DNA from 2 places in the Pantoea sp. At-9b genome. Region 1 is predicted to be linked to the other one. Evidence: predicted binding sites of a transcription regulator. Region 1 holds the regulator's gene; the other holds the start of a gene.
The links. The regulator ArgR, encoded in region 1, controls arginine synthesis, uptake and breakdown. The targets are predictions, from matches to a motif close to ANTGAATAAAAATACANT.
Positions count from the first base shown of each region.

Region 2: the regulator ArgR is predicted to act here: its motif matches at 1,367-1,384, upstream of argC (N-acetyl-gamma-glutamyl-phosphate reductase).

Region 1 covers NC_014837.1:3,911,082-3,916,854, reverse strand. Annotated here, with positions in the region: gene PAT9B_RS18005 (hypothetical protein) at 1-27, shown strand, start outside; gene yhcN (peroxide/acid stress response protein YhcN) at 85-348, opposite strand; gene PAT9B_RS17995 (YdgH/BhsA/McbA-like domain containing protein) at 452-724, opposite strand; gene yhcN (peroxide/acid stress response protein YhcN) at 814-1,077, opposite strand; gene argR (transcriptional regulator ArgR) at 1,569-2,039, opposite strand; gene mdh (malate dehydrogenase) at 2,468-3,403, shown strand; gene mscM (miniconductance mechanosensitive channel MscM) at 3,439-5,773, opposite strand, start outside.
Region 2 covers NC_014837.1:4,210,293-4,216,065, forward strand. Annotated here, with positions in the region: gene argB (acetylglutamate kinase) at 1-240, opposite strand, end outside; gene argC (N-acetyl-gamma-glutamyl-phosphate reductase) at 259-1,263, opposite strand; gene argE (acetylornithine deacetylase) at 1,431-2,579, shown strand; gene ppc (phosphoenolpyruvate carboxylase) at 2,824-5,475, shown strand; gene metF (methylenetetrahydrofolate reductase) at 5,563-5,773, opposite strand, start outside.

The DNA of each region.
Region 1 (5,773 bases):
GGTCAGCTCCGCTTTAATGTGAAGTGACGTAAAAAGGGCCCCGGCGAGCGGGGCCAAAGGGTTCGTCAAGCAGTTGACGAGGAATTACTTATACAGTTCAGCAGTGATGTGATAGTTGTCGCCGGTACGGGCTTCAATCACTTTATAGGCGCTGGCACCCTGTTCATCGGCTTTCTGTGACAGCTGAGCACGATAATCCATTGGTGCACCGGCAGTACCACTGATGGTTACTGTCCCCGCAGGCTGCATATTCTGAGCCTGTTCCGCAGTGACCAGCTGTGCCGCAGAGGCACCAAAGGTCAACAGTGAGAGCAGGCTAGCGGTTGCGATGGTTGCTTTGATTTTCATTCGTGGTCTCCTCATTACAATCAACAACCTGCGGTAATAAGTGGGTAGCGGGTCGTCGATGCATATCCAGGCGTCGCTCGGACGCCGGATAATCATTTATCGATTATTTGTACAGTTCAGCAGTGACGTGGTAGGTGTCATTCTGATTGTTTTCAATGATGCGGTAGTGGCTGGCACCCTGAGCATCGGCTTTCGCTGACAGCTCCTGACGGATGTTGTTCTGGTCGCCATCACGGCCGCTGACGCTGATGGTTTGGTTCAGCGGTTGCAGATTCATGGTGTCTGCCTGTTCATTGGTAATCAGGCTGGCAGCGCTGGCACCGAAAGAAAGAACGGAAGCCAGGCTCAGAACTGCGATAGATAATTTAGTTTTCATGATTCACTCTCCTGAATTTGGGTGGACAACCTGAGCGCAATCGCATCTCAAATGGGTTGTCATTCACATTGCGTCTTGTTTCGGCGAACTTATTTATAAAGTTCAGCAGTCGCGTGATAGGTGTTGTCATTACGCGCTTCGATTACGCGGTAAGCTTTAGCACCTTGCTGATCTGCTTTTTCGCTCAATTGCTGATGGATATCCATCGGTGAACCAGCCGTGCCGCTGACACTGATGGTGCCGGCCGGTTGCAGATTCATGGCCTGATCGGCGTTGATAGAATCTGCGGCGAAAGCGCCAAATGACAGGGCAGATAGAATGCTCAGGGTTGCGATAGTAGTTTTAACTTTCATGATTATTTCCTCGTCGTCTGTTTTTTCTCTTTTTGTTTGGTGTGATTTGCATCACGAAAAGAAGTATAGATCTAATCACCCATGAAATTAATATTCTGCTAATAATGTTTGGTTGTTATTCTTTGTCCTTATGACAACTTTTAATAACTGAGTGTTATAAAAACCGCCTGGTTTCTGCCCAATGCCTGTTAATTACATGTAAAAACAATGGGCTATGTCATTTTATCTTTCTGTGCGAAATATGGCGGTTGATCCCGCTGGCTGGTGCGCCGTGAGTGGCTTATATGGCTGAGCTTGGTATGTAAAGCAGTGTAAAATAGCGCGAAAGGTTAAGCAGGATAAAAGGTCCTACCAATTGTTACAGAGCGTGAGAACCACGAGGAATATGCTTAATACATTGTTTCTGGTGGATTTTAGCTTAAGCGAGGCGACGAGAAGAGAAGATGTGCGAGTTGTTACCGGCAGGTAATCTGCCGGTAGCAAGCAGGGTTTTATAGCTCTTGTTCGAATAACATCAGCACAGCGTCATGCAGCTGCTTAACGGTGAACGCGCGCGCGGGGGTAATAAAGATGGTGTCATCACCTGCGATCGTGCCGAGGATACCTTCGGCTTTGCCCAGTGAATCCAGCAGGCGGGCGATGAGCTGTGCGGCACCCGGGCTGGTATGAATCACCACCAGAGCATCGTTGTAGTCGATATCCAGCACCAGATTCTTCAGCGGGCTGGTGGTGGTCGGCACACCCAGCTCAGCTGGCAGGCAGTAAACCATCTCCATTTTCGCATTGCGCGTGCGTACCGCACCAAACTTGGTAAGCATACGAGAAACTTTTGACTGATTGATGTTCTCGAAGCCGTCTTCCTGTAACGCCTGCACAATTTCGCCCTGAGAGCTGAATTTCTCTTCTTTCAGGAGGGCTTTGAACGCCTTAACCAGGTCGTCTTGCTTAGATGGGTTTCGCATAGGTTACCAATAAAAAGAGGGATGCGTAGGGCAATAGGCCCATGCAGATAAATTATTATGCATTTAAATGAATTTTTATGCAATAAACAGGTGAGTATTTCGCCAGGGATGTTTGCGAGGGCGGCGATCATAACAGAGATTTACCGCTACGCCAAAATCGCGGTATGGCGCGCAAAAGCGAAGGTTGCAATGTTGTTATATTATTGAAGTGGTAACAACAAAATGATTGATCATTGCCGACCCTGTCTTCTGGCTGCGACCTATGATCATTCAGGCGACTTCTGAAGTGTGGATGTCTCGGGAGCCGTATTGCGGCGTCAGTGTTAGTAGCGCGACGGGTATTGTCGCTATCGCCTGAGAAGTTGATTAAACTCGTAACCCGATGGAAATCCGGCAGATCTCTGCCCCACCTTAATAAGGAGTCCAGGATGAAAGTTGCCGTTCTCGGTGCCGCTGGTGGTATTGGCCAGGCGCTAGCACTGTTGCTCAAGACCCAATTACCCGCAGGTTCAGCCCTTTCGCTATATGACATCGCCCCGGTTACACCGGGTGTGGCTGTGGATCTCAGCCACATTCCTACTGCCGTAAAAGTTGAGGGTTTTAGTGGTGAAGATGCCACGCCCGCGCTGAAGGGAGCCGATGTGGTGCTGATTTCCGCCGGAGTGGCACGTAAACCCGGCATGGACCGCGCCGATCTCTTTAACGTTAACGCCGGTATTGTGCGTAACCTGATTGAGCAGGTGGCAAGTACTGCGCCCAAGGCCCTGATTGGCGTGATCACCAACCCGGTTAACACCACGGTGGCGATTGCGGCGGAAGTGCTGAAGAAAGCCGGGGTGTATGACAAAAATCGCCTGTTTGGGGTCACCACGCTGGATATTATTCGCGGCAACACCTTTGTTGCGGCGTTAAAAGGTAAGCAACCGGGCGAGATTGAGGTGCCGGTAGTCGGGGGGCATTCTGGCGTCACCATTCTGCCGCTGTTGTCGCAGGTTAAAGGCGTGAGTTTCAGTGAGCAGGAAGTTGTGGATCTCACCAAACGTATCCAAAACGCGGGTACTGAAGTGGTAGAAGCAAAAGCCGGTGGCGGCTCAGCAACGTTGTCGATGGGGCAGGCCGCGGCCCGCTTCGGTCTGTCGCTGGTACGCGCCTTACAGGGCGATGCTAACGTGGTGGAATGTGCTTATGTGGAGGGCGATGGTGAATACGCACGCTTCTTCTCACAGCCTCTGCTGCTGGGGAAAACCGGGATCATCGAACGCCGTCCTATCGGGACGCTTAGCCCCTTTGAGCAGCAGGCGTTAACCGGCATGCTGGACACGCTGAAAAAAGATATCGCCCAGGGCGAAGAGTTTGTGAAATAAACCGACCAGGTGCGCATCCACTGCGCACCTCATTTTTATAACCCACCCGACTTATAATTACGTGCCGCAGGTGCGCCATTGCTGGCCGGGCTTTTCTTGCCCACGGTTTCCATACGTACCTGGAAGGGCGGGAAAGGCATTTCGATGCCGTGCTCGGCGAAGCCATGCAAAATCAGCTGATGCAGTTCATGACGCAGCGGCATGCGGTGTCCCATCTCGGCAGCATACACACGCAGTTCAAACAGCTGGATACCTTGTTGCAGATCGACGAGGAACACATCCGGGGCGGGCATATCCAGTACATAAGTACAACGCTCAGCCGCTTGTTTCAGGATCAGGGTGACTTCATCGCTATTGACCCCAGCCGGTGCCGGAATGGTCAATACCACACGCGTTACCGAATCAGACAGCGACCAGTTAACAAATTGCTCGGTAATAAAGGCCTTATTCGGCACGATAATCTCTTTGCGATCCCAGTCGGTAATGGTGGTCGCGCGGGTGTTGATGCGGGTGATACTGCCGGTGAGATCGCGGATGGTAACGGTATCGCCGATACGAATCGGTTTTTCAAACAGGATAATCAGGCCGGAAATAAAGTTGGCAAAAATCTCCTGTAAGCCAAAGCCTAAACCGACACCGAGTGCGGCGACCAGCCATTGCAGCTTCGCCCATTCAATGCCAATCATTGAGAAGCCAATCAGTCCGCCAATCAGCATCAGGATATATTTGGTCAGCGTGGTGATGGCATAACCGGTGCCAGGCGTCAGACTCAGGTGCTGCAACAGCGCCAGCTCGAGGAGCGCAGGCATGTTCCGCACCAGTTGGGTGGTAATAATCAATACCAGAACGGCGATCAGAATCGATCCGAGGGTAATCGGCTGAATGCTCTCCACCCCCTGTACCGTGGTACTGACATCCCACAGACGAATATTTTCGAGGAAACCAAACGCCGAGTGTATCTCTGACCACAGCACAATCACTGACACCAGGGCGATCAGCGTCAGTATCGAACGTACCAGCCGCAATGACTGGGCGCTGATAGCGTCAAGATCGATGACCGGTTCATCTGCTTCCACCCCTTCGTTGCTGCCGGCGGCTTGTTCTTTGTCTTCTTCACTGCGCGCGCGGTTGGCCAGCATATCGGCACGGCGCTGACGGGCGCGATCAAAGGCAATACGCCGACGTTGGATTAGCATCCAGCGCCGAACAATATGGTAAATCACCAGCAGGAAGAACCAGATCCCGACCGAGGTTTCCAGACGCGCCAGCAACGCCTGCGCTGTTGCCAGATAGCCGATGCAGGATGCGAACGCCGCGACCAGGGGAATGGCGATCATCAGGTTCCACAGAATACGGTTGATAAAATTATCACCGTTGCCTTCTTTATCCAGATACAGCGGAATACCGGCGCGTTTCAGGCTGACCGTCACGATGCTCAGTGCCCCGCAAATCAGGATGAAACACAACCTGCCGAGCGTTGATGAGAACTCACGGTCTTCCAGGTTAGCGAAAGCGATGAGCAGCATGATCAGCGGTACAATCAGGCCAACGGTCAGCGAGTAATAACGCATTGCACGCGCCACGCGTGCCTGGGGCCAACGGAAGTGCACCACAAACAGGCCATTCGGACGGGCAAAGGAGGCGCTGATCATAAACGCCCACAGCAGCGGCAGCGTGGCGGTAATACCATCGCCAATCGCCACGGCAATCGGGTAGGGCCAGGCTTCCTGCAAACCGTAGCCGAGGGCGGCCCATAACACCGGAATCGGTACAGCCACCAGAATCGACCAGAACACCGTGCGCAGCGTCAGACCGAAGTGATCCTGTGTCACCTTGCCGACCTTGCTGGCAGCCCGGGCGAGAAACGCATGGTAGTGACGGCGTGAACTGATGCTGAAGCCAACCAGCAACACGGCACCCAAAATCGGTAACACTGTTTCTTTACTGGTAAACATCATCGCCAGGGCTTTGCCCAACTGACCCAGTGTGTCGAGCGACAGCAGACGCGCCAGCGCCTGTGCGGTATCCATCGGGAAACTCAGGTCAACCGTACTGACATCAGCGGTCCAGAACAGATAACGATGGGTGGCATCGCGCACTTCCGTAAGTGCATCCTGCAACTGGGTGTTGGAAACTTTAAGTTTGGTAATTTCCAGAATCAGCGTATCGCAGCCGGAAATTAATGAGTTGAGCAGCTCGCGCTGGGTTTTCAACTGGGCTTCCAGAATGCGGCTCTGTTCACTGGTGAACGGCGTGCCATCATCCTGTTTCTCTTTGCGCAATTCCTGCTGACGCTCAAGTAAATCCTCATAACGCAGCCGTTGGACGCGCAGCTGAGCCATTTCGTTATCAATCTGCTGCGATTTAGGC
Region 2 (5,773 bases), 300 kb from region 1:
CAGGGCACCCGTAATAATGTCAATCTGATCGGCTGGCGTCACGCGCAAACCGTTCTTCTTTTTCACCGGCAGCGCGAGCTTCTTCATCAGCTCATCCACCAGGCAGCCGCCGCCGTGCACAATAATCAGCGGACGCTGATATTCGGTGCGATACGCCAGCAGCGCATCAAACAGGCGGGCCAGCGCTTCTTCGCTATCCAGCAGGACGCCACCCAGTTTAATAATCAGAGGATTGGTCATGGTTTACTTACTCGCCCGTTAAATCAGAGACAGCGTTTCGGGGAAGCCGAAACGAATATTCAGACACTGTACCGCCTGCGAAGAAGCCCCTTTCAGCAGGTTATCTTCTGCGGCCACCACAATCACATGCTCACCCTGCACGGCAAAACCGATATCGCAGAACGGCAGCCCCACCACACCTTTCAGCGCCGGGACACCTTTTTTATACAGACGCACCAGCGGTTTGTCGTGGTAAGCATTATGGAAAGCTTCCGCCACATCCTGTTCGCTGACGCCCGGTTTCAGGCGGCAGGTGACCGTGGCGAGAATGCCACGCGGGAAGTTACCCAGATGCGGCGTAAAAATCACCGGCGTACCGAGATGGGCGACAATTTCCGGGTGGTGACGATGGTTGAAGATGCCATAAGGTTGCAGGCTGACTTCACAGAAACTGGTGGTGACGCTGGCTTTACGCCCGGCACCGCTGACGCCGCTGGTCGCGTTGATCACCGGCCACTGGTCCAGATTCAGCAGGCCCGCTTCTACCAGCGGTTTCAACGCCAGTTGAGAGGCAGTCGGGTAGCATCCCGGCACCGCTACCAGTTGGGCTTCTTTAATTTTTTCGTGCTGCCATTCCGCCAGGCCGTAAACCGCTTTGTCCAGCCAGTCGCCATGCTGATGGCTGAAACCGTAATATTGGGTATAGAAAGCGTCATCGTTAACGCGGAACGCCCCGGAGAGGTCAAAAACCACACAGCCAGCTTTGAGGAATTCCGGTGCCAGGTCGTGGCTGACTTCATGTGCCGTGGCGAGGAACACCACATCGACTTTACCTGCCCATTCAGCGGCATCGCTCAGCGGCTGCAACGGCAGGTCGACAATGCCTTTCAACTGCGGATGCAGGTCTGAAAGTAACTTTCCGGCATCCGGGCTTTGCGCTGAAACCGCTAAAGCGGTTATGTTCATATGCGGATGGCGATTCAGGTAGGTGGCAAGCTCTACGCCAGCGTAACCACTGGCACCAACGATCAGCGTATTCAACATCAGGCTGTATACCTTATTACAGTCACACGTTCCGGGTCGCGGCCTTGCCCCGTTGCCCACGATGCCGTTTGCAGCGATTTACTGTTCACATGCAGACGACGTTAATGTATTTTTATTCACTATTAATGCATGAATATTGATACATCCTAACCCAAGGACCGTCAACAGTGAAGACAAAATTACCACCTTTTATCGAACTCTACCGCCAGCTGATTGCCACACCATCAATCAGCGCCACCGACGCCGCGCTCGATCAGAGCAATGAAACTTTAATCAATTTGCTGGCGGGCTGGTTTCGCGATCTTGGCTTCGATACAGAAGTGCAACCCGTACCGGGCACACGGCATAAATTTAACCTGCTGGCGCGCACGGGATCAGGTGCCGGTGGCTTATTACTGGCCGGTCACACCGATACCGTTCCGTTCGATGATGGCCGCTGGACGCGCGATCCCTTTACCCTGACTGAACACGACAACAAGCTTTACGGTTTAGGAACGGCAGATATGAAAGGCTTCTTTGCCTTCATTCTGGATGCGCTGCGTGACGTTGACGTGACCAAACTGAACAAACCGCTCTACATTCTCGCCACGGCCGACGAAGAAACCACCATGGCGGGTGCGAAGTATTTTGCTGAATCCACCCAACTGCGTCCGGATTGCGCCATCATCGGTGAACCGACCTCACTGAAACCGGTTCGTGCGCACAAAGGCCATCTCTCCAATGTGATTCGTATTCAGGGGCAGTCAGGCCACTCCAGCGATCCGTCACGCGGGGTGAACGCCATCGAATTGATGCATGAATCCATCACCCAACTGATGCAGCTGCGTAATACGCTGAAAACGCGTTATAACCATGATGGTTTCGCCATTCCTTACCCAACTATGAACTTTGGTCATATTCATGGTGGCGATGCGGCTAACCGCATTTGCGCCTGCTGCGAACTGCATATGGATATTCGTCCACTGCCGGGGTTAACCCTCAGCGATCTGGATGGCCTGCTGAATGACGCGCTGGCCCCGGTGAGTGAGCGTTGGCCGGGTCGTTTAACCGTCGGCGAGCTGCACCCACCGATTCCAGGTTACGAGTGTCCGGTCGATCATGAACTGGTAAAAGTGGTGGAGAAACTGCTGGGCACGCCGACCGAAGTGGTGAACTACTGCACCGAAGCGCCGTTTATTCAGCAACTTTGCCCGACGCTGGTGTTAGGCCCAGGTTCGATCAATCAGGCCCATCAACCGGACGAGTTTATTGATACCGCATTTATTAAGCCGACTCATGCGCTTATCACGCAGGTTGTTCATCACTTTTGCCATTGATGAGTAACAGATGGGGCATTTCACTGTTTAATCAGCAAAATGCCCCGTCAATGTTCGGGATTTGATAATAAGAATAACTTATCTCGCTTCGCTCCCGTTAAATTCTTTGAATTTCCAGCATTTAGCAGCGAAATTTCGTCAGTTTAAGGCAATTGACGAACAGAGCGATACGTGGCTAGATAAAAGACGAAGTTATGCCCGTTGGGTATATGAATTAAAAAGACGATAAGGGTGTCAGGGTCACATGAACGAACAATATTCCGCAATGCGAAGTAATGTCAGTATGCTCGGCAAACTGCTCGGGGATACGATAAAGGATGCACTGGGAGAGAACATCCTCGATAAGGTGGAGACCATCCGCAAACTCTCTAAGTCATCCCGTGCCGGAAATGACACTCATCGTAAGGAACTGCTGTCGACGCTGCAAAACCTGTCCAATGACGAGTTGCTGCCGGTCGCACGTGCATTCAGTCAGTTCCTGAATCTTACCAACGTGGCAGAACAGTATCAGACCATTGCGCGCAGCGGCGAAGGTGCTAACCACCCGGAGCTGCTGAAAAGCACCTTCGATCGCCTGAAGCAGCAGAAAGATCTGAATGAAAGCGATATCCGTGCGGCGATTGAATCGCTGTCGCTGGAACTGGTGCTGACGGCGCACCCGACTGAGATTACCCGTCGGACCCTGATTCACAAACTGGTCGAGGTGAACAGCTGTCTGCAACAGCTCGACCATAGCGATATCACCGAATATGAATACAACCAGGTGATGCGTCGTCTGCGCCAGCTGGTTGCTCAGGCCTGGCACACCGATGAAATTCGTAAATATCGTCCGACCCCGGTCGATGAAGCCAAATGGGGCTTTGCGGTGGTAGAAAACAGCCTGTGGGAAGGCGTACCGGCGTTCCTGCGTGAGCTGAATGAGCAGGTCGAAGAGACCTTTGGTATGCGACTGCCGGTGGATTTTGTCCCGGTGCAGTTTACCTCCTGGATGGGCGGTGACCGCGACGGCAACCCGAACGTCACCGCCAGCATCACGCGCCAGGCGATGCAACTGGGCCGCTGGAAAGCCGCCGACCTGTTCCTGCGCGATGTCGGCGTGCTGATATCTGAGCTGTCGATGTCCGAGTGCAGCGACGAAGTACGTGAACTCTGTGGTGACCCGGAAGCGCTGGAACCTTACCGCGTGATTCTGAAACGTATCCGCAGCCAGTTGATGAGCACCCAGGCTTTCCTGGAACGTCGTCTAAAGGGCGAGCGTTTACCGCGTCCGGCGGATCTGCTGGTATCCAACGACCAACTGTGGCAACCGCTGTTTGCCATCTACCAGTCACTGCAACAATGCGGCATGGGTATCATCGCCAATGGTCAGCTGCTGGATACGCTGCGTCGCGTGAAGTGTTTTGGTGTACCGCTGGTGCGTATCGACCTGCGTCAGGAAAGTACCCGCCACACTGAAGCGATTGCCGAAGTGACGCGCTATCTTGGCCTCGGTGATTATGAAAGCTGGTCAGAAGCCGACAAACAGGCGTTCCTGATCCGTGAACTGAACTCCAAACGTCCGCTACTGCCACGCCAGTGGGAGCCGAGCGACAATACCCGCGAAGTGCTGGATACCTGTAAAGTGGCCGCCGAAGCGCCACAAGGTTCGATTGCCGCTTATGTCATCTCCATGGCAAAAGTGCCATCCGATGTGCTGGCCGTCCACCTGCTGCTGAAAGAAGCCGGTATCACCTACGCCATGCCGGTGGCACCGCTGTTTGAAACCCTCGACGACCTGAACAACGCCAACGACGTCATGAGCCAACTACTGGGCATCGACTGGTATCGCGGCTTTATTCAGGGCAAGCAGATGGTGATGATTGGCTATTCTGACTCTGCGAAAGATGCTGGTGTGATGGCGGCAAGCTGGGCGCAATATCAGGCGCAGGACGCATTGATCAAGACCTGTGAAAAAGCCGGTATTGCCCTGACGCTGTTCCATGGCCGTGGCGGCTCGATTGGCCGTGGTGGTGCACCGGCGCACGCAGCGCTGCTGTCACAACCGCCGGGAAGCCTGAAAGGCGGCCTGCGCGTGACGGAACAGGGTGAGATGATTCGCTTCAAATACGGCTTGCCGGAAGTGACTATCGCCAGTCTGTCGCTGTACACCGGGGCGATTCTCGAAGCCAACCTGATGCCACCGCCGGAGCCGAAAAGCGAATGGTGCGACATCATGGACGGTCTGTCGGCCCACTCCTGTGCGATGTATCGCGGCTATGTGCGTGAAAATCCTGATTTCGTGCCGTATTTCCGCTCTGCAACGCCGGAACAGGAACTGGGCAAACTGCCACTGGGTTCACGCCCGGCCAAACGCCGTGCTACCGGTGGTGTGGAGTCACTGCGCGCGATTCCGTGGATTTTTGCCTGGACGCAGAACCGTCTGATGCTGCCTGCCTGGCTGGGTGCCGGTGCGGCCATCCAGAAAGCCATGGAACAAGGTCATCAGGATCAACTGGAAACAATGTGCCGCGACTGGCCATTCTTCTCGACCCGTCTTGGCATGCTGGAAATGGTGTTCTCGAAAGCTGACCTGTGGCTGGCGGAATACTACGATCAGCGCCTGGTGGATAAATCTCTGTGGCCGCTGGGCCAGCAATTGCGTGATCAGCTGGACGCGGATATCAAAGCCGTGCTGACCATCGCCAACGATGCGCATCTGATGGCGGATCAGCCGTGGATTGCCGAATCCATCGCACTGCGTAACGTCTACACTGACCCGCTGAACGTGTTGCAGGCTGAATTGCTGCATCGTTCACGTGCGCAGGAAGAACGTGGTGATGAACCGGATGCGCGCGTAGAACAGGCGCTGATGGTGACCATCGCCGGTGTCGCAGCGGGTATGCGTAATACCGGCTAACCCGGCCAGGGTGCGCATCAATGTGCACCCTGCTGAAAATAAAAAAGGGGCCGCAGCCCCTTTTTTATTTTATTCAGTGATCTTGCATCAAACGGCGACGCTCGGGCGTACACCCAGTGTGTGGCAAATCGCGTAGCTCATCTCCGCGCGATTCAGGGTGTAGAAGTGAAAATCTTTCACACCTTCGCGCGACAGGATTTTCACCATATCCATCGCAATGTTCGCACCTACCATTTTACGCGTCTCCGCGTCGTCATCCAGACCGGCAAACATGGCGTTCATCCAGCCCGGCACACGC